Regions from separate parts of the Ramlibacter sp. P4_H7 genome, predicted to be linked through region 2. Evidence: riboswitches for the same ligand, from Rfam matches in the RefSeq annotation. Region 2 holds a riboswitch; the other holds the start of a gene.
What was found. Region 2 has a riboswitch for glycine ahead of AC1DSA_RS10675 (D-amino acid dehydrogenase). Riboswitches for the same ligand answer to the same signal wherever they lie in the genome.

Region 1 (11,983 bases), on a different contig from region 2:
ATGGCGATGTCCCAGTGGTGGGCGGGATCGCGCAGCCAGGCCGTCGCGGCCTTCTCGTTCGACGCCCAGCCCGCGGTCTCGATGCCGCTGATTTCCACGAGCGCCTCCACGAGGCCTTCGCGGATCGCGGGCTGGTCTTCGACGACGAATGCCTTCAGCGTCAACGCTTGCTCCTGCGCACCGCGGCGAAGGAGCCGCGACTGCCGCAGGATTGTGCACCGAAGGCCACGCGCCGCGGGCCGTGCAGCCGGCCGCGGCGCGTGCGTCGTCAGCCTGCGCGAACTTCGATCCGGCGCGGCCTCGCGGCTTCCGCCTTGGGGATGGTCAGCCGCAGCACGCCGTCGCGCAACTGGGCCTCGATCCGCGCGGCGTCCAGCTCGCGGCTGAGGGTGAACTGGCGCCGGTAGGCCGGGCACTGCGCCTCGCCGTAGACCAGTTCCATCTGGTCCGGCCCGCCGGTCCTGGCGGTGGCTTCCAGCACCAGCGTGTCGCCGTCCACCCGGATGTGCAACTGGTCGCGCTCCACGCCGGGCAGGTCGGCCAGCAGCGTGATGGACGCGTCGTCCTCGAACACGTCCACCGGCGGCACCACGGCGCGCTGCGGCGCCTGCTGCGACGCCGGTCGGCCGGCGGCCTCGGCCGTCGCGGAGGAAGACTGGGGCTGCACTGCGTTGCTCATGACGGTCTCCTTCAGTTCACTTCGATGCGGCGCGGCAGCGAGGACTCGCGCTTGGCCACGGAAATGCGCAGCACGCCTTCGCGGTAGCTGGCTTCCACGCGCGCCGGATCGGCGTCCTCCGGCAGGCTCACGACCCGGCGGAAGCTGCCGCTGAAGCGCTCGTGCGCATAGACGGTGCTGCGCTCGCCGGTCGGCAGCCCGCTCTTGCGTTCGCCGGCAATGACCAGCAGGCCGCGGTCGACGGTGATCTCCAGGCGGGACGGATCCAGCCCCGGCGCCAGCGCCTGCACCTCGACCGAGGTGGGCGTGGTGCCGATGTTGAGCACCGGGAAGGTGGTGCCGGCCATGGAACGGATGCTGCTCGTGCCGGCGGCGGGAAACACCTGGTCCAGCAGGGACTGCATCCGGTTGAGTTCCGCGAACAGGTCCGCGGAGGATCGGAACATGGGATTCATGTGCTTTCTCCTTTTCTGCGCGTCTGGGCGATCCGGAATTAGGGTCGCCCGGCGGCGCTTTCAAGGGGTGGCCCAGCGGCCGGCGAGCACGGGGAGGGACGAGGCGAGCAGGGCGACGCCGCTGGCCGCCAGCAGCCCCAGCACCAGCTTGCGGAAGGCGGCTTCGCCGATGCCCAGGTACAGCCGCGCACCCAGCAGCACGGGGATGACCACGGCCGGCGCGACGATCGCCAGCAGCGGCAGCATGCGCGGTTCGATGATGCCGGTGGCCAGGTAGCTGCCGAAGGTGACGACCTGCATGGCCAGGTTGAAGTTCTGGATGATGGCGCGCTGGCGGTCCTTGTCGAAGCCGCGCACCGTGCACCAGAGCGTGGGCACCACGCCGGTGAAGCCTCCCAGCCCGCCCATCACGCCACCGGCGGCGCCCGCCAGCGCGTCGCCGGCCGGCCCGCCCTGCACGCGCGGCAGGCGCGTCGCGAAGAACATGAGCGGGCACACCACGACCAGCATCAGCCCGAGCACCGCCTTGAACATGGGCACGTCCAGCCGCGGCAGCAGCCACAGGCCGAGCGGCAGTCCGGCCAGGCCGCCGGCCAGGAAGGGCAGCAGCGCGCGGAAGTCCCAGCCGCGCCGCACCGTGAACGCCGCGAGCAGCTGGCCGACCAGCGCGCCGAACACCGCGAGCGCGGCGGCGAGCTTCGGCTCCAGCGTCCACGCCCACAAGGCCATGGCGGTCAGGCCGAAGCCGAAGCCGGAGAGCCCCTGCACGAACCCCGCGAGCGCGGCGCCCAGGGCGACGGTGAGGATCAGTTCCATGCCGCGCGCATTGTCACCGACGCGCGCGGCGCGGCCTTCATTCGTACGCGCTCAGGGGCACGCAGCTGCAGAACAGGTTGCGGTCGCCGTAGACGTTGTCCACGCGGCCCACGGGCGGCCAGTACTTGGCGTGGCGGCGCTCGTCGAGGATGGCGGCCCCGGCCTCGCGCGAATAGGCATGCGTCCACTCGCCGTGCATCAGGGCGGCGGCCGTGTGCGGCGCGTGCTTCAGCGGGTTGTCCTCCTGGGGCCATTCGCCGCGCTCGACGCGCCGGATCTCCTCGCGGATGGCGACCATCGCGGCGATGAAGCGGTCGATCTCCTCGAGCGTCTCGCTTTCGGTGGGCTCCACCATCAGCGTGCCGGGCACCGGGAAGCTGAGGGTGGGCGCATGGAAGCCGTAGTCGATCAGCCGCTTGGCCACGTCTTCCGCCGTGACCCCGCTGGTCTCCTTTAGCGGCCGCAGGTCCAGGATGCACTCGTGCGCCACGTGGCCGTTCTCGCTGGCGTACAGCGTAGGGTAGTGGTCGCGCAGGCGCGCGCTGATGTAGTTGGCGCTGAGGATGGCGACTTCGGTCGCCTGCGTCAGGCCCTCGGCGCCCATCATCCGGCAGTACATCCAGCTGATCGGAAGCACCGCGGCGTTGCCCAGCGGCGCGGCCGAGATGGCGCCCACCGGATGGTCGGGCAGCCCGCCCGCCTTGTGTCCCGGCAGGAAGGGCACCAGGTCGGCCACCACGCAGACCGGGCCGACGCCGGGGCCACCGCCGCCGTGCGGGATGCAGAAGGTCTTGTGCAGGTTCAGGTGGCTGACGTCGCCGCCGAATTCACCCGGCGCCGCGACGCCCACCAGCGCGTTCATGTTGGCGCCGTCGACGTAGACCCGGCCGCCATGCTTGTGCACCAGCGCGCACAGTTCCTTCACCTGCATCTCGAACACGCCGTGCGTGCTCGGGTAGGTGATCATGATCGCGCCCAGCTTGTCGCTGTGCTGTTCGCACTTGGCCTGCAGGTCGGCCAGGTCCACGTTGCCGTTGTCGTCGCAGGCCGTCACGACCACCTGGAAGCCGGCCATCTGCGCGCTGGCGGGGTTGGTGCCGTGCGCGGACGAAGGGATCAGGCAGACGTTGCGGTGCGCCTCGCCGCGGCTGGCGTGCCAGGCCTTGATCGCCAGCAGGCCCGCGTACTCGCCCTGCGAGCCCGCGTTCGGCTGCAGGCTGATGCCGGCATAGCCCGTGGCCTCGCACAGCCAGGCGCGCAGCTGGTCGTCCAGCTCCGCGTAGCCCTGCAGCTGGTCGCGCGGCGCGAACGGATGCACGTGCGCGAACTCGGGCCAGGTGATGGGGATCATCTCGCTGGTGGCGTTCAGCTTCATGGTGCAGCTGCCCAGCGGGATCATGCTGCGGTCCAGCGCCAGGTCCTTGTCGGACAGCGCCCGCAGGTAGCGCAGCATGCCGGTCTCGCTGTGGTGCGTGTTGAAGACCGGGTGCGCCAGGAAGTCGCTGGTGCGGCGCAGCTCCTGCGGGATCGCGGGCTCGACGCCCTTCTCGAAAGGCGCGAAGTCCGGCAGCGCCTGGCCCGGCTTGGCGAAGATCGACCACAGCAGCCGGACGTCGTCGCGGGTGGTGGTCTCGTCCAGAGAGATGCAGATGTACTCGCCCCAGTGCTTGCGCAGGTTGCAGCGCAGCGCATGGCCCTTGGCGACGAGTGCATTGGTCGCCTCGCCCGTGTGCAGCGAGACCGTGTCGAAGAAGGCGCTGGAACGCGGCGTGTGCCCCAGCTGCTCCAGGCCCCGGGCCAGGATGGCCGCGTAGCTGGCGACACGCTGGGCGATGCGCTTGAGCCCCTGCGGGCCGTGGTAGACGGCGTACATGCTGGCCACCACCGCCGGCAGCACCTGCGCCGTGCAGATGTTCGAGGTCGCCTTCTCCCGCCGGATGTGCTGTTCGCGCGTCTGCAGCGCGAGGCGGTAGGCGGGGTTGCCGTGGCTGTCGACGCTGACGCCCACCAGCCGGCCCGGCATGGAGCGCTTGTAGTCGTCGCGGCAGGCAAGGTAGGCGGCGTGCGGGCCGCCGGCGCCCATCGGCATGCCGAAGCGCTGGGTCGTGCCGACCACGATGTCGGCGCCGAACTCTCCCGGGGGCACCAGCAGCGTCAGCGCCAGCAGGTCCGCGGCGACGATGAAGGCGGCCTGCTTGCCGTGCACGACGGCCACGTCGGCACGCAGGTCGTCGATGCGGCCGCTGGTGGACGGGTACTGCGCCAGCACCGCGAAGTACTCGCCGGCCAGCGCCTGCTGCCACGCCTCGTGCGAGTTCGCCAGCACCACTTCGATGCCCAGGGGCGCCGCGCGCGTCTGGATCACCTCGATGGTCTGCGGGTGGCAGTCGCCGGCCACCACGAAGCGATGGCTCTTGCTCTTCACGCTGCGTTTGGCCAGCGTCATCGCCTCGGCCGCGGCCGTCGCCTCGTCCAGCATCGATGCATTGGCGATCGGCATGGCCGTGAGGTCGCACACCATGGTCTGGAAGTTCACCAGCGCTTCCATGCGGCCCTGGCTGATCTCCGCCTGGTAGGGCGTGTACGCGGTGTACCAGGCCGGGTTCTCCAGCACGTTGCGCAGGATGACGCCCGGCGTGAAGGTGCCGTGGTAGCCCTGGCCGATGAAGCTGCGGAAGACCTGGTTCTTCTGCGCGATGGCGCGCAGCTCCTCGAGCGCCGCGGCCTCGGTGGCCGGCGGTGGCAGGTGCATCGGCCGGGCGCGGGCGATGGAGCGGGGGACGATGCCCTCGACCAGCGCGCGGCGCGAAGCCTCCCCGATCACCGACAGTATGAGGCGCTCGTCGGCCTCGGACACGCCGATGTGGCGCGGGATGAACTCGGTGGGGTTTTCCAGCTCGCCGAGCGGCCGGGCGGATTGCATCAACATGGGATTCCTTGAACGCGCCGGGGCGGGGTGGACCGCCCTCCGTCAACGCGGGGACTCCCGGGGCGACTCCCGGGAGGACAGGGCACTGCGGGCAGGGCCGGTCAGGCGTTCGCCTTGACGAACTTCTGGTAGTCGGGCTCGTCCATGAGCACGTCGAACTCGGCCATGTCCTTGATCAGGATCTTGAAGAACCAGCCGTTGCCCATCGGGTCCTTGTTGGCGAGCGACGGGTCGCCGCGCAGGTCCTCGTTGACCTCGGTGACCTCGCCGGCGATGGGCATGAACACGTCCGCCGCGGCCTTGACCGATTCCACCACGCCCGCCACCTCGCCCTTCGCGTAGCTCTTGCCCACTTCCGGCAGGTCCACGAACACCACGTCGCCCAGCGCATCCTGCGCATGCAGGGTGATGCCGACGACGGCGGCCTCGTGGTCCTCCAGCTGGATCCACTCGTGATCGGGCGTGTACTTGACGGTCATGGGTTTCTCCTTTTTCAGGCGGCCGGGCCGCGGTGGTAACGGTTGGGGACGAAGGGCATGGCGCTCACTTCCATGGGAACGGACTTGCCGCGCACGATGGCGTTCACGCGGGTGCCGGGGGTGGCCAGCTGCGGCGGCAGGTAGCCCATGGCGATGGGCCGGTCGACCGTGGGGGCCAGCAGGCCGCTGGTGACCTCGCCCACGCGCTGCCCCTGCGTGTCCTGCAGTTCGGTGTGATCTCGCACGGGCACGCGCTCCAGGGCGACCAGGCCGACACGCTTGCGCGTGAGCGGCAGCGTGCCATCGAGCTGCGCGAGCACCTTGTCCGCGCCCGGGAAGCCGCCGGCCCGTGCGCCGCCGGTGCGCCGCACCTTCTGGATCGCCCAGTTCAGGGCCGCTTCCACCGGCGTCGTGGTGGTGTCGATGTCGTTGCCGTACAGGCAGAGGCCGGCCTCCAGGCGCAGTGAATTGCGCGCGCCCAGGCCGACCGGCTTGACCTCCGGCTGCGCGAGCAGTTCGCGCGCGAAGGCGTCCGCGTGGACGGCGGGCACGGAGATCTCGAAGCCGTCCTCGCCCGTGTAGCCGCTGCGCGTGATGAACAGGTCCACGCCGTTCCAGCGGAAGCCGGCGCCGGTCATGAACACCAGCTGGTCCACGCCGGGGACCACCCGGTTCATGGCATCGACCGCCTTCGGTCCCTGCAAGGCGAGCAGCGCCCGCTCCGGCATGGGGATCACATCGCAGCGCGCGCCGATGCGCTCCTGGATGTGGCGCAGGTCGCCCACCTTGCAGGCCCCGTTGACGATCACGAACAGGTCGCCGCCGCGGTTGACGAACATCAGGTCGTCGATGATCGTGCCCTCGTCGGTGAGCAGCAGGCCGTAGCGCTGCTTGCCGGGCGCGAGGCCGACCACGTCCACCGGCATCAGCGACTCGAACGCGGCAGCCGCGTCGGGGCCGACGAGGCGCAACTGTCCCATGTGCGAGACGTCGAACAGGCCCGCGCCGCTGCGCGTGTGGTGGTGCTCGGCCATCAGGCCGGGGGGGTATTGCACCGGCATCGAATAGCCGGCGAAAGGGACCATGCGCGCACCGAGTTCCAGGTGCAGCGCGTGCAGGGGGGTCTTTAGTAGCTCTTCTTGCGGTGCGGACAAGCGCGGACTCCAACAGGGCTGAAAGCCATCGTACACACGATGGAAGGGCCCGTGCTGTCCGCTTTACCTGAGAGATTCACCCGGGAGGCTGGGCGACAGAGAAACGGGCCTGCGTCGGGCAAGGGGTCTTAGGCTAGGCGCAGGAAAGGGTCAAGCCAGGACGGCTTGACCCTTTCCCGCAACAACGCATCAGGCCCCTTCCGGGCCCGACCCTCCGGGCCGGGGTTTGGGAGCCCGCCATGCGTTGTTGCAGTCGCCCTTGTGTGCGTCAAGCACACGGCGGGCAACTACGCCTAGCCTACCGGGCTCCCAAACCCCGGCGCAGGCCCGTTTCTCTGTCGCCCAGCCTCCGCTGGGCTTGCTCCTTCGGTGGACCGCTGCTCATGCGCAGCGGCCTCTCTCCAGCAAGGTGACGCCCCGGAACGGGGCGCTTGTCAGTCCTGGGTGCCTGAGCGTTCGGCTGTGCGCCTGCGCCTTCGGCGGCTTCGTTGAGGAAGCTCTCTCCTGACGCCGGCGATTGTAGCTACTTCGCGTAGACCAGGTCGCGCAGGCCCAGGGAGAGGCCCGGCACGTACGTGATCACCATCAGGCAGGCCAGCACCACCAGCACGAAGGGGATCAACTGCGTGATGATGCGGTCCAGCGAGATCCTGGCCACCGTGCACGCGGCGAACAGGTTCACGCCGAAGGGCGGGGTGATCATGCCCAGCGCCAGGTTCACCACCATGATCAGCCCGAAGTGCACCGGGTCGATGCCGAAATGCACCGCCACCGGCGCGAGGATGGGCGCCAGAACGATGATGGAGGCGCTGGTCTCGATGAACATGCCGATCACGAACAGCGCGGCGTTCACGCCCAGCAGGAACATCGCCGGGCTCTTCAGCACGTCCTGCAGCCACAGGCCGATCGCTTCCGGCACGCCGGCGCGCGTGATCAGGAAGGCGAACAAGCCGGCGTTGGCGATGATGAACATGATCACCGCCGAGGAGATCACCGACTTGCGCAGGATCGTGTACAGCTGGCGCACGTCGATCTCGCGGTACACGAAGATGCCGACCACCAGCGCGTAGAACACGGCGACCGCGGAAGCTTCCGTCGGCGTGAAGACGCCGCCATAGATGCCGCCCAGGATGATCACCGGCATCAGCAGCGCCCAGCCGGCCTGCTTGAAGGCCTGGCCGAACGGCAGGCGGCCGTCGCCGTCGTTCTTGCCCCAGCCCTTGAACTTGCACCAGATCCAGCAGAACAGCATCAGCGCGCCGCCGATCAGCAGGCCCGGGCCGAAGCCGGCGATGAACAGCTCGCCGATGGACACCTCGGCGCTCACACCGTACAGGATCATCGGGATCGAGGGCGGGATGATCACGCCCAGTTCCGCCGCGGTGGCCTGCAGGGCCGCCGCGTAGCTGGTGGGGTAGCCGTGCTTGATCAGCGCAGGGATCAGGATCGCGCCGATCGCGAACGTGGTGGCGACCGAGGAGCCCGACACCGCCGCGAAGATCATGCAGGTCAGCACGCAGGTCATGGGCAGGCCGCCCTGCACGCCGCCGACGATGCTCTTGGCGAATTCCACCAGGCGGCGCGAGATCCCGCCGGTTTCCATCAGGTTGCCGGCGAGAATGAAGAAGGGAATCGCCGCCAGCGGAAACTTGTTGATCGAGTTGAACATCTCCTTGACGGAGATGAGCATGTGGGCGTTGCTGACCTGCATGCCCACCAGGGCGGACAGGCCGATGGAAACGGCGACCGAGACGCTGAGCGCGAAGCACAGCACCATCGTTGCAAGCATCGCTGCGCTCATTGCGCGGTCTCCAGTTCGTGGCGCTGCGGGTCGAGCAGGTTGCCGATGATGCCGAGGATGCAGAAGAGGGCGCCCACCGGCAGCGCGAGGTAGCCCCAGAACATCGAGATGGATTCCAGTCCGGCCATGGACTGGACCTGGCCGCGCACGGCGTAGTCCCAGCCCCACCACAGCACGACGCCGATCAGCATCAGCGAGGCAATGGCCACCAGCCAGTCGAGCGCCCGGCGCGCGCCGGGCGGGACGGAGCGGTACACCACGTCCACGCTGACCATCGCGCCCTGGCGGAACGCCACGGGAATCCCGAGGAACACCATCCAGATCAGCGACAGGCGGATCAGGATCTCGCTCCATTCCGCCGGCTGCTCCAGCACGAAGCGCGTGACGATCTGGAACATGCCCAGCGTGCTGGCCACCACCAGCATGAAGCACGCGCCGGCCATGGCCAGGCCGCTGGTGAAGCGCTCGATGCGCAGGAAAGTTTCTTTCACGGCTCCCCCTTCACGAAGCAAAGCCCGCGCGAGCGGGCTTTGTTCCCACACCGGGTTCCGGACGGAACCCGGGTCTCTCCCTCACGGACTTACTTGACGTTCCGGATCTTCTCGATGTTGGCCTTGCCGAACTGCTTTTCGAACTCGGCATTCACCGGCGCCAGCGCCTGCACGAACTTGGCCTTGTCGACATTGTCGATCACGGTCATGCCCTTGGCGCGCAGGTCGGCCACGCCCTTGGCGTCGTCCTCGTCCACGCGCGCGCGGTTGGCCTTGGTGCCTTCCTTGGCGGCGTCGAGGAAGGCCTGCTTGTCGGCCGCGGACAGCTTGTCGAAGGACGCCTTGTTCATCAGGAAGATGGCCGGCGAGTACACGTGCCCCGTCAGCGTCAGGTGCTTCTGCACCTGGTCGAACTTGGCGGAAATGATCACGGACAGCGGGTTCTCCTGGCCGTCCACCGTGCCCTGCTGCAGGGCGGTGAACACCTCGGGGAAGGCCATGGGGGTGGTGATGATGCCGAAGCCCTTGTAGGCCGCGATGTGCACCGGGTTCTCCATGGTGCGCATCTTCAGGCCCTTGAGGTCCTCCGGCCCCTTCACGTCCCGCTTGCTGTTGGTCATGTGGCGGAAGCCGTTCTCGGCCCAGGCCAGCGCCTTGAAGCCCTTGGAATCGAATTTCTGCAGCATCTCCTGGCCGATCGGGCCGTCCAGTACCGCACGGGCATGGGCCTTGTCGCGGAACAGGAAGGGCACGTCCAGGATCTTGGTCTCGGGCACGAAGTTCGGCACCGGGCCGGTGGAGGAGAAGGCGAGTTCCTGGGTGCCCAGCTGCACGGCCTCGATGGACTCGCGCTCGCCGCCCAGCGAGCCGTTGTAGAAGGTCTGGACCTTGTAGCGGCCGCCGGTGCGCTTCTCGACTTCCTTGGCGAAGGTGTCGATCGCGATGCCCTGGTGGGAATTCTGCGCGGTGGAAATGCTGATCTTCATCGTGGTCTGGGCGGCCGCCAGCGAGCTGGCGAGCAGGCCGGCGGACAGCACGGCGAAGAGCTTGGTGAACTTCATGGAGTCTCCTGGGGCGGGTACGGCGAAAGTGGCGGCAATCATGCCCGAGTGCGGGAGCCGGTCGCCACGGGAGTTGTACCGACCCGCGGCGTCAGCTTGGTGCAAAGCAGCGGCGCGTGGATGTGCCACGCGCCAAGCCTCACATGTTCGCGTAGTTCGGCCCGCCGCCGCCCTCGGGCGTGACCCACACGATGTTCTGCGTCGGGTCCTTGATGTCGCAGGTCTTGCAGTGCACGCAGTTCTGCGCGTTGATCTGCAGCCGGTCGGTGCCGTCCTCGTTCTTGACGAATTCGTAGACGCCCGCCGGGCAGTAGCGGCTTTCCGGCCCCGCGTACTTCGCCAGGTTCACCTGGACCGGCACGGAGGCATCCTTCAGCGTCAGGTGCGAGGGCTGGTCCTCGGCGTGGTTGGTGTTGGAGATGAACACCGAGGACAGGCGGTCGAAGGTCAGCTTGCCATCCGGCTTGGGGTAGGCGATGGGCTGGCACTCCGCCGCCGGCTTCAGGTACGCGTGGTCCGGCTTGTCGCGCCTCAGCGTCCACGGGACGTTGCCGCGCAGCAGCCACTGCTCGATGCCGTTCATCACCGTGGCGGGGATCAGGCCCTTCTTGAACCAGGCCTTGAAGTTGCGCGACTTGGTCAGCTCCGTGTACAGCCAGCTCTGCTCGAAGGCTTCGGGATAGGCGCTCAGCGCGTCGTGCTGGCGGCCGGCCACGATCGCGTCGAAGGCTGCGGCTGCCGCCAACATGCCGGTCTTGATGGCGGCGTGGCTGCCCTTGATGCGGGCCGCGTTCAGGAAGCCGGCGTCGTCGCCCACCAGCACGCCGCCCGGGAAGACGGTCTTGGGCAGGCTCAGCAGGCCGCCTGCGGTGATGGCGCGCGCGCCGTAGGAGATGCGCTTGGCCGGCTTCACGCCCTGGCTCTCGTCGCCTTCGAGGTACCAGCGGATGTTGCGGTGGGTCTTCCAGCGCTGCATCTCCTCGAACGGGCTCAGGTAGGGGTTGGCATAGTCCAGGCCGGTGATGAAGCCCAGCACCACCTGGTTGTTCTCCATGTGGTACAGGAAGGCGCCGCCGTAGGTGCTGTTGTCCAGCGGCCAGCCCGCGGTGTGGAGCACCAGGCCCGGCTGGTGGCGCTTGGGATCGATCTCCCACAGTTCCTTCACGCCGATGCCGTAGGCCTGCGGGTCGCAGTCCTCGTCGAGCTTGAAGCGGCGGATGACCTGCTTGCCCAGGTGGCCGCGCGCGCCCTCGGCGAACACGGTGTACTTCGCGTGCAGTTCCATTCCCAGCTGGAAGTTCTCGGTGGGCTCGCCGTCCTTGCCGACGCCCATGTTGGCGGTGGCCACGCCCTTGACCGCGCCGTTCTCGTCGTACAGCACTTCGGCGGCCGGGAAGCCGGGGAAGATCTCGACGCCCAGGGCCTCGGCCTGCTGGGCCAGCCAGCGAGTGACGTTGGCCAGGCTCACCACGTAGTTTCCGTGGTTCTGGAAGACCGGGGGCAGCATGAAGTTGGGGACGCGGAACGAGGAGTCTTCGCCCAGGAAGATCATCGCGTCGTCGGTCACGGGCTGGTTCAGGGGCGCGCCCTTGGCTTTCCAGTCCGGGATCAGCTCGGTCAGCGCGCGCGGGTCCATCACGGCGCCGGACAGGATGTGCGCGCCCGGTTCGGAACCCTTTTCGAGCACGACGACCGACACCTCCTTGCCCTCGCGGGCAGCCAGCTGCCGCAGGTGGATCGCCGTCGACAGGCCAGCGGGCCCCCCGCCGACGACGACCACGTCGTATTCCATCGCTTCGCGCGGTCCGTATTGGGCGATGAGTTCTTCTTGGGTCATGGTCTTCCGTCGACAGTGGGTGACATGCGCGGCCTGCGGCGCCGCCGAGCCTGCAATTCTATGCGGCGGGCAGTCCAGCGGACACCCACGATCTGTCGGGTCGTGTCGCCTTCATTCCAGGCGCCTCGAGCGGGCTGGACGCGCGGTTCCATGCGCTTGGACAGGCCGAAGCGCCCCTCCTTGTGGGAGCGCGGCGGGCATCCGGCGGCCGCCGCCGGCGTCAGCGGGTGAGCACGAGCTTGTGGTACAGGCCGCCGAAGTAGGTCTTCTTCTCCGCGTGC
Region 2 (11,983 bases):
TTCCAGCTCCGCTCACCCCAGCCGGCGCATGTATCGAGTGGCCAATTTGGCAGCCGCCTGCGGCATGCGCGCCGCACGAAAGGAATGAGCCTGAAGCAGGTAGCAGCCTTGGCGGGCTGCACCGAAAGCTTCTTGTCCAAGGTGGAAAACGAGAAGGTCAACCCCTCTTTGAGGATGCTCCACCGGATCGTTGCGATCCTTGAGATCAACATGGCCGCGCTTTTCTCGCAGCGGGACGCGAATGCGGGTCCCATCACGATCATGCGTGCCGGCGATCGGCCATTGATAGAAGTGGACCATCTTCGCCGCGGACCCGGGATCAAGCTGGAGCGCCTGGTGGCCAATCCAGAGGCAGCGTTGCTCCAAGCGAACATCCACCGCGTTGCGCCCAAAGGCTCAACAGACGGCTGGATTCAGCACGAAGGGGAAGAGTTGGGATACGTCATCAGTGGTGAATTGGAGCTCACCGTCGACGGCGATACACAGAAAGTGGGGGAGGGAGATTCGTTTTTCTTCCACTCCAATCTTCCTCACGGGTACAGGAATCCCGGTGACCACGAAGCAGTGGTGGTGTGGGTGAACACTCCTCCAACTTTTTGAGGCCGACCGTGGCGACCTCCAAATTCCGACAGGTCACTGACCTCGATCTGAGACTGCTCCGCAGCTTCGCCGAAATCGTCGATCGGGGCGGTTTTGCGGCGGCACAGGCAGCGCTGAACATCTCGCAGTCGGTGATGAGCGAACACCTGAAGACGCTGGAGGTTCGTCTTGGGTTCGTCCTGTGCAAACGTGGCCCCGGCGGGTTCAAGCTGTTGCCTGAAGGTGAGCGGGTCTACAAGGCGGCCAAGGAGCTGTTCGCTTCCATTGATCATTTCAAGCTCGACATCGGCGAAATCGGGGACGAGATGTCGGGCGAGGTGACGATTGTCGTAGAAGATGAGATCGTGACCAACCCGGAGTGCCGGCTTCCAGAGGCCTTGAGGCTGTTTGGCCAGCGTGCCGGCGACAGGGTGCGGCTCCGAGTTGAAAACATGGTGGGATATCAAGCCATCAGCCATGTTGCAGACGGCTCGGCGCATCTGGGCTTGAGCCTATCCGACGCTCGGTCTCGCGATCTTTGCGCCCAAGTGCTCTTCGAGGAGACCGTGGATCTCTACTGCGGGGTCGGTCACGCGCTGTTCGAGGTTCCCGATCACGAGATTTCCGAGGCAACTCTCGCAAGCTATCCGTATTCCAGCCGAGGCCATCTTGAGTCCAAGAACCTCTCTCTCATCACGCGCGACTACCGACGTGGTGACGTCGGGATTGGCAGCCAGGCGCAATTGGCGCTCGTGCTCTCCGGTCGAGACCTCGGATACGTGGCGCAGCATCTGGCCGGTCCGTTCCTGGCTTCTCGGCGGATCCGGCCAGTCCGCCCGGACATCACACGCCGCATCGCTCCGATTCATGTCGTCAGCCGCGACACCAGTTCGGAGGGCAAGCTGGTAGCCCTCCTGAGAGCGTGCCTCAGGATCGCCCACGGTCCTGGTGCGTCCCAGCACCACCCGAGTGCCTGAGCCATCGCATCAGGGTTAGTACGGTGCATGGTCGGTCACCGGCGAACATTTGTTCTCGACGCACCGATGGTCTGCAGCGGTGCGGACCCATACAGTCGCCTAAGCAACGGAGCAAGAATATGTCGAAGTCGTCTCCCGCCCAGGGATCGAATGCAGGACTTGGAGCGGCACTGTCGATCCGGAACCTCACGAAGCGCTACGGGACCAATGTCCCTGCGGTGAATGACGTCAGCCTCGAGGTCCAGGCGGGCGAGTTCGTCACTTTCCTCGGCCCCAGCGGTTCAGGCAAGACGACAACGCTGAGCATGATCGCCGGATTTACGGAGGTCACGTCCGGCCACATCTTGTTGGGCAAGCAGCCCATCGATGAATTGCCGCCGCACCGCCGCAACATCGGAATGGTGTTCCAAAGCTATTCGCTGTTCCCGCACATGACGGTCTTCGACAACGTGGCGTTTCCGCTGCGCCGGAGAGGCCTTGGGAAATCCGAGACCGACGCGCGTGTCGGTCGAGTGCTCGAGCTGATCCAGCTGTCGGACAAGGCGGACCGATTTCCCAATGCCCTCTCGGGCGGACAGCAGCAACGCGTTGCACTTGCGCGTGCAATCGTTTTCGAGCCGCAACTGCTGCTGATGGACGAGCCCTTGAGTGCGCTTGACAAGAAGTTGCGCGAGCAGATGCAACTGGAGATCCGACGCCTGCACAAGGAGTTGAAGATCACCTTCATCTTCGTCACCCACGACCAGGAGGAGGCGCTGGTGATGTCCGACCGCATCGCCGTCTTCAATGACGGCCGTCTCGCGCAGGTGGGGACCTCCACGGAGCTGTACGAGAACCCTCAGTCCCTGTTTGTCGCCAACTTCCTGGGCGACTCGAACATCTTGCGCGGGCAAGCGCACATTGAAAAGGACGGTCATGTGCTCGTCAACAGCTGTGGACGCTTCTTGGCACCACGTTCGGAACGATTCGATTCGCCTTCACCGGCGGCCATCAGCGTGCGGCCGGAGCGCATGAGGGTGATCCCAGTTAACGCAACCTGCGACGATCCGAATCGCGTCGTGGGGCGCGTTTCGCAGATCATCTACGTGGGGTCATCTCGCAAGGTGGAGGCGGCCCTGCCTGACGGCACCCTGGTTCGCGTCCGGGAACAACCGCGCGATCAAATCCAGGTTCGCGAGGGTTCGGAAGTCGCCATTTGCTGGCCAACGTCTGCCGCCACCCTGTTGCCTCTTGAGCAAGGGGTTGCAGGTGGCTGAGGTGTTCATGCCCATCGGTGCTTCCGAGGTCGAACTCGGGTCCGAGCGTCCGCGGGCGAAACGCATTGCTCTCACGCGGAAATGGCTCCTGATCCCGGTCTTTCTGTTCTTCTCCGCATTCTTCTTTCTTCCGATCTTGACCCTGATCATCCGGAGTGTGACGGACACACCTCCCGGCGCCGGGATGTGGGCGAACTTCGCCTGGTTCATCGAGGAAGAGTCGAACCTGCGCATCTATGGCCGAACGCTCCTGACTGCCGCACGGGTCACGATCGTTTGCGTACTGGTCGCCTATCCCATGGCGTACGCGATGATGCGGGCCCGAGGTGCCTGGAAGCTCGCGATTCTTGGAGTCGTGCTGCTGCCCTTCTGGATCAGCACCGTCGTGCGCAACTTCGCCTGGGTTGTGATCCTGCAGGATCGAGGCGTCCTGAACTACCTCCTGGATCTTGTCGGAATCCCGGCCGTCAGCATCCTAGGAACCAAAACCGCTGTGACTGTCGGGATGGCCCAGGTGCTGCTGCCGTTCGCTCTGCTCCCGATCTACAACTCCATGCAACGCATCGACCCGAATCTCGTCCGCGCCGCATTGATGCTGGGCGCACGGCCAATTGTCGCATTTGCGTTGGTGTTCCTGCCCTTGTCCATGACAGGTGTTTTCGCTGGCGCGCTCCTCGTATTTGTCCTATCGCTTGGCTTCTATGTCACGCCGGCAATGCTGGGGTCAGCACAGGATGCGATGTTCGCGCAGATCATCTTCCGGCAGATCTCCGAGTTGCTGGCCTGGGGTCGGAGCAGCGCAATGGCAACGATCCTGCTGGTGACGACTGTGGGGATCCTGGCGCTCGGGTCTCTTCTGACTCGCCGGTTGCGCAATCGCATTGGCACCAAACCGGAGTAAGACATGGCCGACGACGCCTCACGCAAAAGAGTCTCAGCCGAGCGGCTCGGGAATTGGGTCCTGTTCGCCTTCGCGGGCGTAGTGAGCTTTACGCTCATTGCCCCCCTGCTGATCATCATCCCCATGAGCTTCAGCGACGCGCAATCCTTCGCATTTCCACCGCGCGGATTGTCCCTTCGATGGTATGAAAATCTGTTCACCAGTGAGGCGTGGTACCGCGGTGCTCTGCAATCCGTATTGATTGCTGCCCTCGTGACCGTTCTTTCACTTTTGCTGGGCACCATGGCGGCCCTCGGCATCTCGCGCATGAAGGGGTTCTCGCAAGCAACGATGTCGGCGCTGCTTCTGTCACCCATGATCCTTCCTGTAGTGGTCAGCGGCGTAGGCATTTATGCGGTATTCCTCAAATGGCACCTCACTGCGAACTACCTTGGGTTCGTCCTGGCGCACACGGCGCTTGCGGTACCCTTCGTCTTGACGACCGTCACCGCCGCCCTGAAGACATTCGACCAGACATTGGAGTACGCCGCGGCGAGTTGCGGCGCCACCCCGCTGGCAACCTTCTTTTTCGTCACCCTGCCGATCATTCGCCCCGCACTGGCCAGTGGCGCCTTGTTTGCATTCGTAGCGTCCTTTGATGAAGTCGTAATCGCCCAGTTCCTGGGGGGGCCCGAACTGAAGACGTTGCCCGTTCAGATGTTCACGAGCGTGTACGTCGATTCCGATCCGACCCTGGCTGCCATATCCACGGTCATCATCGCGCTGACCTCGATTGCGATTTTTGCGGTCATCCAGAGCAACATAGGCAAGTCCAGCTACGCCCAGGGTTGAAGGGGCTTATCGAATACACAAATCCATTTCCACCAGGAGAAGTGCGGGCATCGGCCCGCCTACCGAAGGCGCAATCCCCAGAACGCTCAGGTCAAAAGAACTGGTGAATTTCAAACTGGAGAGTGCTGAACCCGATTCCGGGAAGGCCGCCGAAGGTGCAAGCCGGCTACAGCTGGTGAATCTCTCAGGCAAAAGGACAGTGGGGCCGGCGGCATCAAGCTCGCCTGCCCTTCTTCATTCTTCGCAGGAGAGAGAGACGTGAACGTAATCGTTATGGGCGCCGGCATCACCGGTGTCGCGACAGCTTGGTATCTTGGTCAGGCGGGACACGACGTGACCGTGCTGGAACGAAATGCCGGAGCTGCTCGGGAAACGAGCTTTGGCAATGGTGGGCAGATATCCGTCAGCCATGCCGAACCGTGGGCCAATCCTTCAGCGCCGATGAAGCTGCTGAGATGGCTGGGCAAGGAAGACGCACCGCTTCTCTTCCGCTTGCGGGCCGATCCGGCCCAGTGGAGCTGGGGCCTCAAGTTCCTGCTCAACTGCTCACGCGAGCGGTCGACACGGAACATGATCCAGCTCCTCAACCTCGGGACGTACAGTCGCCAATGCCTTCAACAACTGCGCAGGGATCTCGAGATCGAGTACGACCATCAGGCAAGGGGCATCCTTCATTTCTATACGAATCAGAAGGAGCTGGATCTCGCGATCGAGCCGGCGCGAATCATGCGGGAACTCGGCTGCGAGAGGAAGGTGATTGGTCCCGATGAAGTCGTGGCACTCGAACCTGCGATGGTGCACGTTCGTCCGAGTCTGGTCGGCGCCACGTACACGAGCGCCGACGAATCGGGAGACGTGCACAAATTCACCACGGCTTTGGCTGCGAAGTGCCAGGAACAGGGAGTCCGCTTTCGCTACGGCGTCCGCATTCAAAGGCTCCACGCCACGGGCGGCGCCATGACGGGTGTGGAAATCGCATCGGAGTCGGGTCTCTACGAGACAGTGCGAGGAGACGCTTACATCCTCGCGGCTGGAAGCTTCAGCGGTCCACTCGCCAAAGGCGCAGGGGTGAAGCTCGATATCTATCCCGCGAAGGGCTATTCGGCGACGCTGCCTGTCCTAAAGGAACGCCTTGCACCCACAGTTAGCTTGACCGATGACGAATACAAGCTCGTCTTCTCCCGCCTGGGCGACCGGCTGCGCGTCGCCGGCACGGCTGAATTGAACGGCTACGACCTCTCGCTGAATCGCGTTCGATGCGAGGCGATCGTCAGGCGCACACTGGAACTGTTTCCGGGCGTCAGCCGCCAGGAACTCGCCACGTATTGGGCGGGCCTGCGTCCGGCAACTCCGGGCAATGTGCCTTACATCGGCGCGAGTGCGGTGAAGGGGCTGTACCTGAACACCGGGCACGGAACTCTCGGCTGGACGCATGGTTGTGGCTCCGGGCGAGCCCTTGCGGAGCTGATCTCCGGTCGCGATCCCGGGATCGATTTCGATTTTGTGAGGCAGCGCAGCGGACGCTCGCGCGAGTTCGCGATGGTGCACTAAGCGGCCCACTCCCTGCGACGCATGGCACCGGAAACTCCGAAGCAAAGGTCCGAACGTCTACGTTGATGCGTGCCCCGTCGCAATGGTCAGATCGCTGGAATGGAGCATCCGCTTGCTCCCGCCCAGGTCATCAATCACAGCGCAAACTAAGGAGATGAGTGTGTTGAAGAAGCCTTCCAATATGCGTCTCGGGATCGTCCTTAATGATTATCCCGGAGCCCTGGACACTGCGGATTTGCCCGACCCGTTCAATGCGGTGGCACGTCCGGGAACATTGCCCGGCTCGTTCGCGAACCCTGCTTTCTGGCCTGTCCCCACGGCATACGCTGCCGCGCCCGGCACCACCGGTATGGAGATGATCGACGGAACGTCCAGCGCCATCCATGGCATCGCGGAGGCCATCCGCAGGTTGGCACCGCATTGCGATCTCATCGTTGGGCAGTGCGGCTATATGTACGCGGCGCGATCGCAGATTCCTTTGACAACGCCCACGTTACTGAGCGGCCTGGAGCTCCTGCCGAACGCGCTCGCATCCACTCCCCGGCCGGTCGGAGTGCTTACGTTTAATCGGCTCGGCACCGAAAAGATGCTTGCCGGCCATCCGGATCTATCTCGGCTTCGCATCGTGGGCGTCGATGATCAGCCAAGCTGGTCGGTCATTTGGGAACAGGACCTGATAACCAAACAGAGATTGAATCACGAGCAGATGCGCGTGGAACTACTTGAGGTGTGCATGAGGGAGCGCCGCAACGGGGCGTTCTCAGACATCGGAGCGCTCGTCCTGGAATGTACCGCCATGCCGCAGTTTAGAAGGGACATTGTCTCCGCGTTGAGACTGCCCGTCTGGGACATCGCGGCCGTCGCTAAAGCTCTACTCGGGGCTTAGCTTCGACGACCAAGTGCTTGCCACGCCAGCCTGCGCGCCGGAGATTTGCGGAAGCACTTGGTCTGAGGTCGATCGCGCATCGCTTCCCGACGTCCCTCCTGACGCGATCAAAGCCGCACTGCGTGCCTGTGAGAGTCCACTCAGCGAGGCGGCCCGCACGAATCAGCTACTTGGACTGCCAAGTTATGAACTGCTGACTCACTTCAGCAAAGTTCTTTGACCACCACTCCTGGTTTATCGATACCCCGGATTGCGTTTGGGGCAAGTATCGGGAGACCAAAGGATCGATCTTGGGACGACTCTTGACGCTTGCATTGCCGGCCCCCAGCAGTTCGGTGAGCTTCTCTTGCTGTGGTTGCTGCGCAATGAAGTGAAGGAATGCTTCTGCAGCAGGTCGTTCTTTCGAGCCCTTCACCACGGCAAACTGATCCCATGTCATGATTTGTTGATCCGCCACGACAGCCACTTTCGCGCCGGCTTTCGCGGCAAGGAGTGTCCGGCCACCTGAAGAGAGGGCCAGGTCCGCCTGCTTGTTGACAAAGGCATCGGTCAAGCCTCCGGTCGACTGCGTCCACATGATGCTGCTCTTGATCGTGTCCAGCTTCATCAATGCGCGGTTGACGTCCAACGGGTACAACTTGTCCTCGGGGACCCCGTCTGCGAGCAATGCCATCTCCAGGATGCCGGTGGTTGGGCTGTTGTAGATGGCCCGCTTGCCGGGATACTTCTTCAGGTCGAAGAAGTCTGCCCAGCGCCTGGGCGGATTCGCGGCGTACTTCTCCTCGTTGTATGCGAACACGAAAGGAATGACTGCCGTGGGCACCCCGCACTCGTTATTGACAAAGCGCTTGTCGATTCCCGCTGCCACGAATCTCGACGTATCGACCTTTTCGAAAAGCACTCCGCAATTCGCGAGAATGTACGCGGCGTCGCCGGTGTAGACGTCCCACGATGGGTTTCCAGACTCCACCATCGCTTTGAGCTTGGCTTTGGAATTCGGCGCGTCAAGAACGGCCTTGGCGCCGGTCGCTCGTTCGAACGGTTCGACCCATCCGTCGCGATAGCTTTGTTGAGCGCTGCCGCCGAAGGTCGCGATGGTGATTTTCTGACCAGGGAGAGCGGGCTGTGCATTGATGGTCCCACACGCGAGTCCGAGGATGGCAACCGAACCAATCCGCTTCGAAAGTTCAATGGCGAACATATGCGCTCCTTTAATCAAGTACGTGACGATGACTTTTCAGTGCAGGTGGCGTTCGTCAGGTCGCACCCCAAAGTTCATCGCGCCTGCCGATTCAGCGATCTCGCCTGCGATGACGAACTTGAAAGCGATTCTTGCCAAAGCCGGATGCGACACCATCCCAAGATTAGCGAAGCTTTGGTTTGGAGTTCCGATACTGGCGTCACCCCGCTATTGGAATTTCCTCGCATTGGTCGCACTGGTACAAGCGATCGATACCGTGGTGATCCGCCGTATGTCCCCGGACCATCGATGCTCGGAGGAGCGTCAGATGACGTTTTCGGCCCGCATGCGCGTGATCTCGCCTGCGCCGTACCCCAATGACGCAAGGATTGCATCCGTGTGCTCGCCGATCTCCGGTGGGGCGGTGCGGATGGACCCCGGTGTTTCGGAGAGAAAGACCGGCGCTTGCGCCAGTGGAATTGCGGCCGCATGCGACCCGTACTCCATCATCCGGAACAACCCCGCAGCTTGTGTCTGCGGGTGTTCGATCAACTCGCTGGGACGCAGCACGGGACCAGCCGGAATCCGGGCTTGTGCGAGATCGGCAAGCGCCTGCTCCCTGGAGCGGTGCCCGCACCACTCCTGCATGCGGGCGCTGATGATGTCGCCGTTGGCTGCGCGCTTGTCGTCCGTGACAAAGCGAGCATCCTCCAGCCATCCTGGTTCCTCCATCAGCTTCACCCAACGCTCGAAGAGCGGTTGGCCCACCACCTGGCAGAGAATCCACCCGTCCTTGGTAGAGAAGATGTCCGCGGGAGCGGCGGCGAAGCTGCGATTGCCCACTGCGGCGCGGTCATGACCCTTGACCATCGCCTCTGCGGCAAACGCACTTCCCAGCATGGCGGCTGTGGCGAACAAGGAGCCGTCCACCACCTGGCCACGACCAGACCGCTGTCGGGCAAGCAGCGCCATCGCCGTGCCATAAGCGCAGTGCAATGCCGTTGCGAAGTCGCACCAGAGGATCTGAGTGCGTGCCGGCGCACCGGGCTGTCCGCTGAGGAACACCCCTCCTGACATGGCCTGGCCGACGGAATCGAACGCGAGTTGGTTGGCCATCGGCCCGGTGCGGCCGAAGCCCGTCGCCAAGGTGAGGATGGTTCTCGGGTTGATGGCGGAGATCGAGGCTTCGTCCAACCCCATCGCCTGCAGGGTGTTGGGGGGAAGGTTCGCCACGACGACATCCGCGTCCTGAAGCAGCCGCCGGACGATCTCGCGCCCCTGCGGCTTCATCGGATCGAGCGTCATGGATCGCTTGTTCCGGTTCACCTGGAGGAAGAGGGCGCCTTCGCCGGTTTCGAGCATCGGCAGCAAGAAACGGTCTTCGCTGCCGCCGATCTTCTCGATCCGGATGACATCGGCGCCGAATTCAGCAAGAAGAGTAGCGCAGTACGGAGCCGCGACATAGCGCCCGAAGTCCAGCACGCGGATCCCTTTGAGGACCTCCATGCTAGATCGCGCGCGAGGCGCCTCCCCAGTAACGGGCTTTCACTTCCTTCTTGAGCACCTTGCCGTACGCATTCTTGGGCAGTTGTTCTGCAATTTCCACCGACGTGGGCTTCTTGTATGACGCAAGTCGCGAGCGGCAGAACTCGATCAGTTCTTCTTCCCTGGACTGATTTCCTTCGCGCAGCACCACCACCGCCCGAACCGCCTCTCCCCACACATTGTCCGGAACACCGATCACGCACGCCTCGGCCACCGCCTCATGCTGCAGCAGGACCTCCTCCACCTCGCGTGGATAGATGTTGGAACCCCCGGAGATGATCATGTCCTTCACCCGGTCCGTGATGTAGATGTAGCCTTCCTCGTCCCGGACACCAACGTCGCCGGTGTGAAGCCAGCCTTCGCGAAGCACCTCGTCCGTTGCGTCCTTGTTCCGCCAATAGCCGGGAAACACTATGTCTCCCCGGACGGTGATTTCCCCTGCGACATTGGGCGGCACTTCCTTTCCCTCGTCATCCACGATACGCACGCGCACGCCGAGACTTTCCCGTCCAACCGAGCCGAGGCGCTTCAAGCCCTCTGGCGTGGTGATGTCGTACTCGGACTTGTGCATTCCGCAGATGCCACTCGGGGCCTCGCTCTGGCCGTATCCTTGGCCAAAAATCGGTCCGAATACCTCAATTGCGCGCTTGAGCACCTCGGCGTACATCGGGCCGCCACCGCACTGGACGGTCTTGAAGCTCGACAGGTCGTACTCCTTCAGGGCGGGGTAGTTCAGCAACATCTGCACCATCGTGGGCGCCATGAAGGCAGAGGTTGCCTTGAACGTCTGGATCGCCTCGAGTACTTTCGGCGGATCGAATTTTGGCAAGCCAGGGAAGACCTGGGCCGCTCCACGTGCCAAGTGCGAAAGGCCTACGCTGGTCGTGGCATGGGCCATCGGTGCAAAGTGAATGAGCCTGTCGGTTTCACGGATGTCGCGGAGGGAATTCAGCAACCGGCCGGTCACCATGTTGATCAGGTTGCGGTGGGTCTCCATGCAGCCTTTTGGCTTGCCAGTTGTTCCGGAGGTGTAGAAAAGCCACGCAAGGTCATCGGGGTCGATCGTTACATCCGGTGAAGCGTCGCTTGAGCCCTTCAGGAGATCCGCATAGTCCTCGAAGCCCTCGATCTGCTCCATGCAGATCCAATGGCCCACTGTGGGGTGCTGGAGGCGTAAGGCACGCGCGGTCTCTCCGAACTCTGGGGAAAAGACGAAGAACGAAGGCTGCGCGTCCTCCAGCATGAAACCCAGTTCGTCAATATGCAGCTTCGGGTTGAATGGCGTCGCCGCCATTCCGGCTGTTTGCGCGGCCAGGTACACCTCGAAGTGCTCGAAGCGGTTCACCGCCAGGATGGCAACGCGATCGCGTTGCTTGCCGCGGGCAAGGAGCGAATGTGCGATCCTGTTGATGCGCCGAGCGCCGTCCCCGTAGTTGATGGTGACGTCCGGCGTCACCCACAGCGGGCGCCCGGAAAAGTTCAGGGCCGAACGATGGAGCAGGTGGGCGAGGTGCACAGGGGTCAGTCCTGAGTCGAAGGGAAGACAGGCGGACGCTTCTCGAGAAACGCAGTGAGTCCTTCGCGAGCGTCGGGCTCCATGAAGTTCAGTCCTTCATAGGCGACGGACAGGTCAAAGATCGGCGCGGCCTGGCGAACCCAGTGGTTGAGGCAGCGCTTGGTCCAGCGCAGTGCACGCTGAGGCTTCTGACCAAGGGCTTCGGCGAACTTGAGTGCTGTCTCGAGGACTTCCTCCTGCGGCTTGCACATTGACACCAGCCCGATGCGCTCCGCCTCCTTCCCATCAAGCACATCCGCCGTCAGCAGGTACAACTTCGCCTTGGGCAAGCCGCAGTACAGCGGCCACAGCATGGTGGCGTGGTCCCCGGAAGCCACGCCGATGTTCATGTGCGCGTCGCAGAGTTTCGCGGTTTCTGACACGATGGAGATGTCCGCGCTGAGGGCGACCGCCAACCCTGCGCCCGCGGCGGAGCCATTGATCGCGGACACGATGGGCTTGTCCAGGTGGATCATGTTGTAAACGATTCGAAGCGCTTCCTCGCCGGTCTCGATGTGGCGCCCGATCTGCCCAAGCTTGCCAATGCCTTGGGAGAGGTCGCCGCCGACGGAGAAGGCCCGGCCGGCGCCGGTGATCACCGGCACGCGCACTTTCGGGTCGTTCTTGACCGTCGTCCAGACTTCCGCTAGTTCGTAGTGCAGCACGCTGTTTGTCGCGTTGGTCGGCGGACGGTCAATGGTGATCAGCAGCACTCCGTGTGC

Region 1: it holds a riboswitch for glycine, as region 2 does, so the genes downstream of both, gcvT (glycine cleavage system aminomethyltransferase GcvT) here and AC1DSA_RS10675 (D-amino acid dehydrogenase) in region 2, are expected to answer to the same signal.

What each region holds. Positions count from the first base shown of each region.
Region 1 covers NZ_JBFUKP010000021.1:124,393-136,375, reverse strand. The annotation lists gene AC1DSA_RS22425 (response regulator transcription factor) at 1-164, opposite strand, end outside; gene AC1DSA_RS22420 (Hsp20/alpha crystallin family protein) at 269-679, opposite strand; gene AC1DSA_RS22415 (Hsp20/alpha crystallin family protein) at 691-1,134, opposite strand; gene AC1DSA_RS22410 (sulfite exporter TauE/SafE family protein) at 1,195-1,950, opposite strand; gene gcvP (aminomethyl-transferring glycine dehydrogenase) at 1,988-4,879, opposite strand; gene gcvH (glycine cleavage system protein GcvH) at 4,981-5,358, opposite strand; gene gcvT (glycine cleavage system aminomethyltransferase GcvT) at 5,373-6,512, opposite strand; glycine riboswitch at 6,938-7,029, opposite strand; gene AC1DSA_RS22390 (TRAP transporter large permease) at 7,036-8,313, opposite strand; gene AC1DSA_RS22385 (TRAP transporter small permease) at 8,310-8,804, opposite strand; gene AC1DSA_RS22380 (TRAP transporter substrate-binding protein) at 8,894-9,865, opposite strand; gene AC1DSA_RS22375 (electron transfer flavoprotein-ubiquinone oxidoreductase) at 10,005-11,702, opposite strand; gene rquA (rhodoquinone biosynthesis methyltransferase RquA) at 11,923-11,983, opposite strand, start outside.
Region 2 covers NZ_JBFUKP010000006.1:76,159-88,141, reverse strand. The annotation lists gene AC1DSA_RS10700 (cupin domain-containing protein) at 1-600, shown strand, start outside; gene AC1DSA_RS10695 (LysR family transcriptional regulator) at 609-1,556, shown strand; gene AC1DSA_RS10690 (ABC transporter ATP-binding protein) at 1,676-2,812, shown strand; gene AC1DSA_RS10685 (ABC transporter permease) at 2,787-3,713, shown strand; gene AC1DSA_RS10680 (ABC transporter permease) at 3,717-4,544, shown strand; glycine riboswitch at 4,650-4,754, shown strand; gene AC1DSA_RS10675 (D-amino acid dehydrogenase) at 4,803-6,095, shown strand; gene AC1DSA_RS10670 (aspartate/glutamate racemase family protein) at 6,259-6,981, shown strand; gene AC1DSA_RS10665 (extracellular solute-binding protein) at 7,148-8,182, opposite strand; gene AC1DSA_RS10660 (CaiB/BaiF CoA transferase family protein) at 8,486-9,667, opposite strand; gene AC1DSA_RS10655 (class I adenylate-forming enzyme family protein) at 9,669-11,222, opposite strand; gene AC1DSA_RS10650 (enoyl-CoA hydratase/isomerase family protein) at 11,228-11,983, opposite strand, start outside.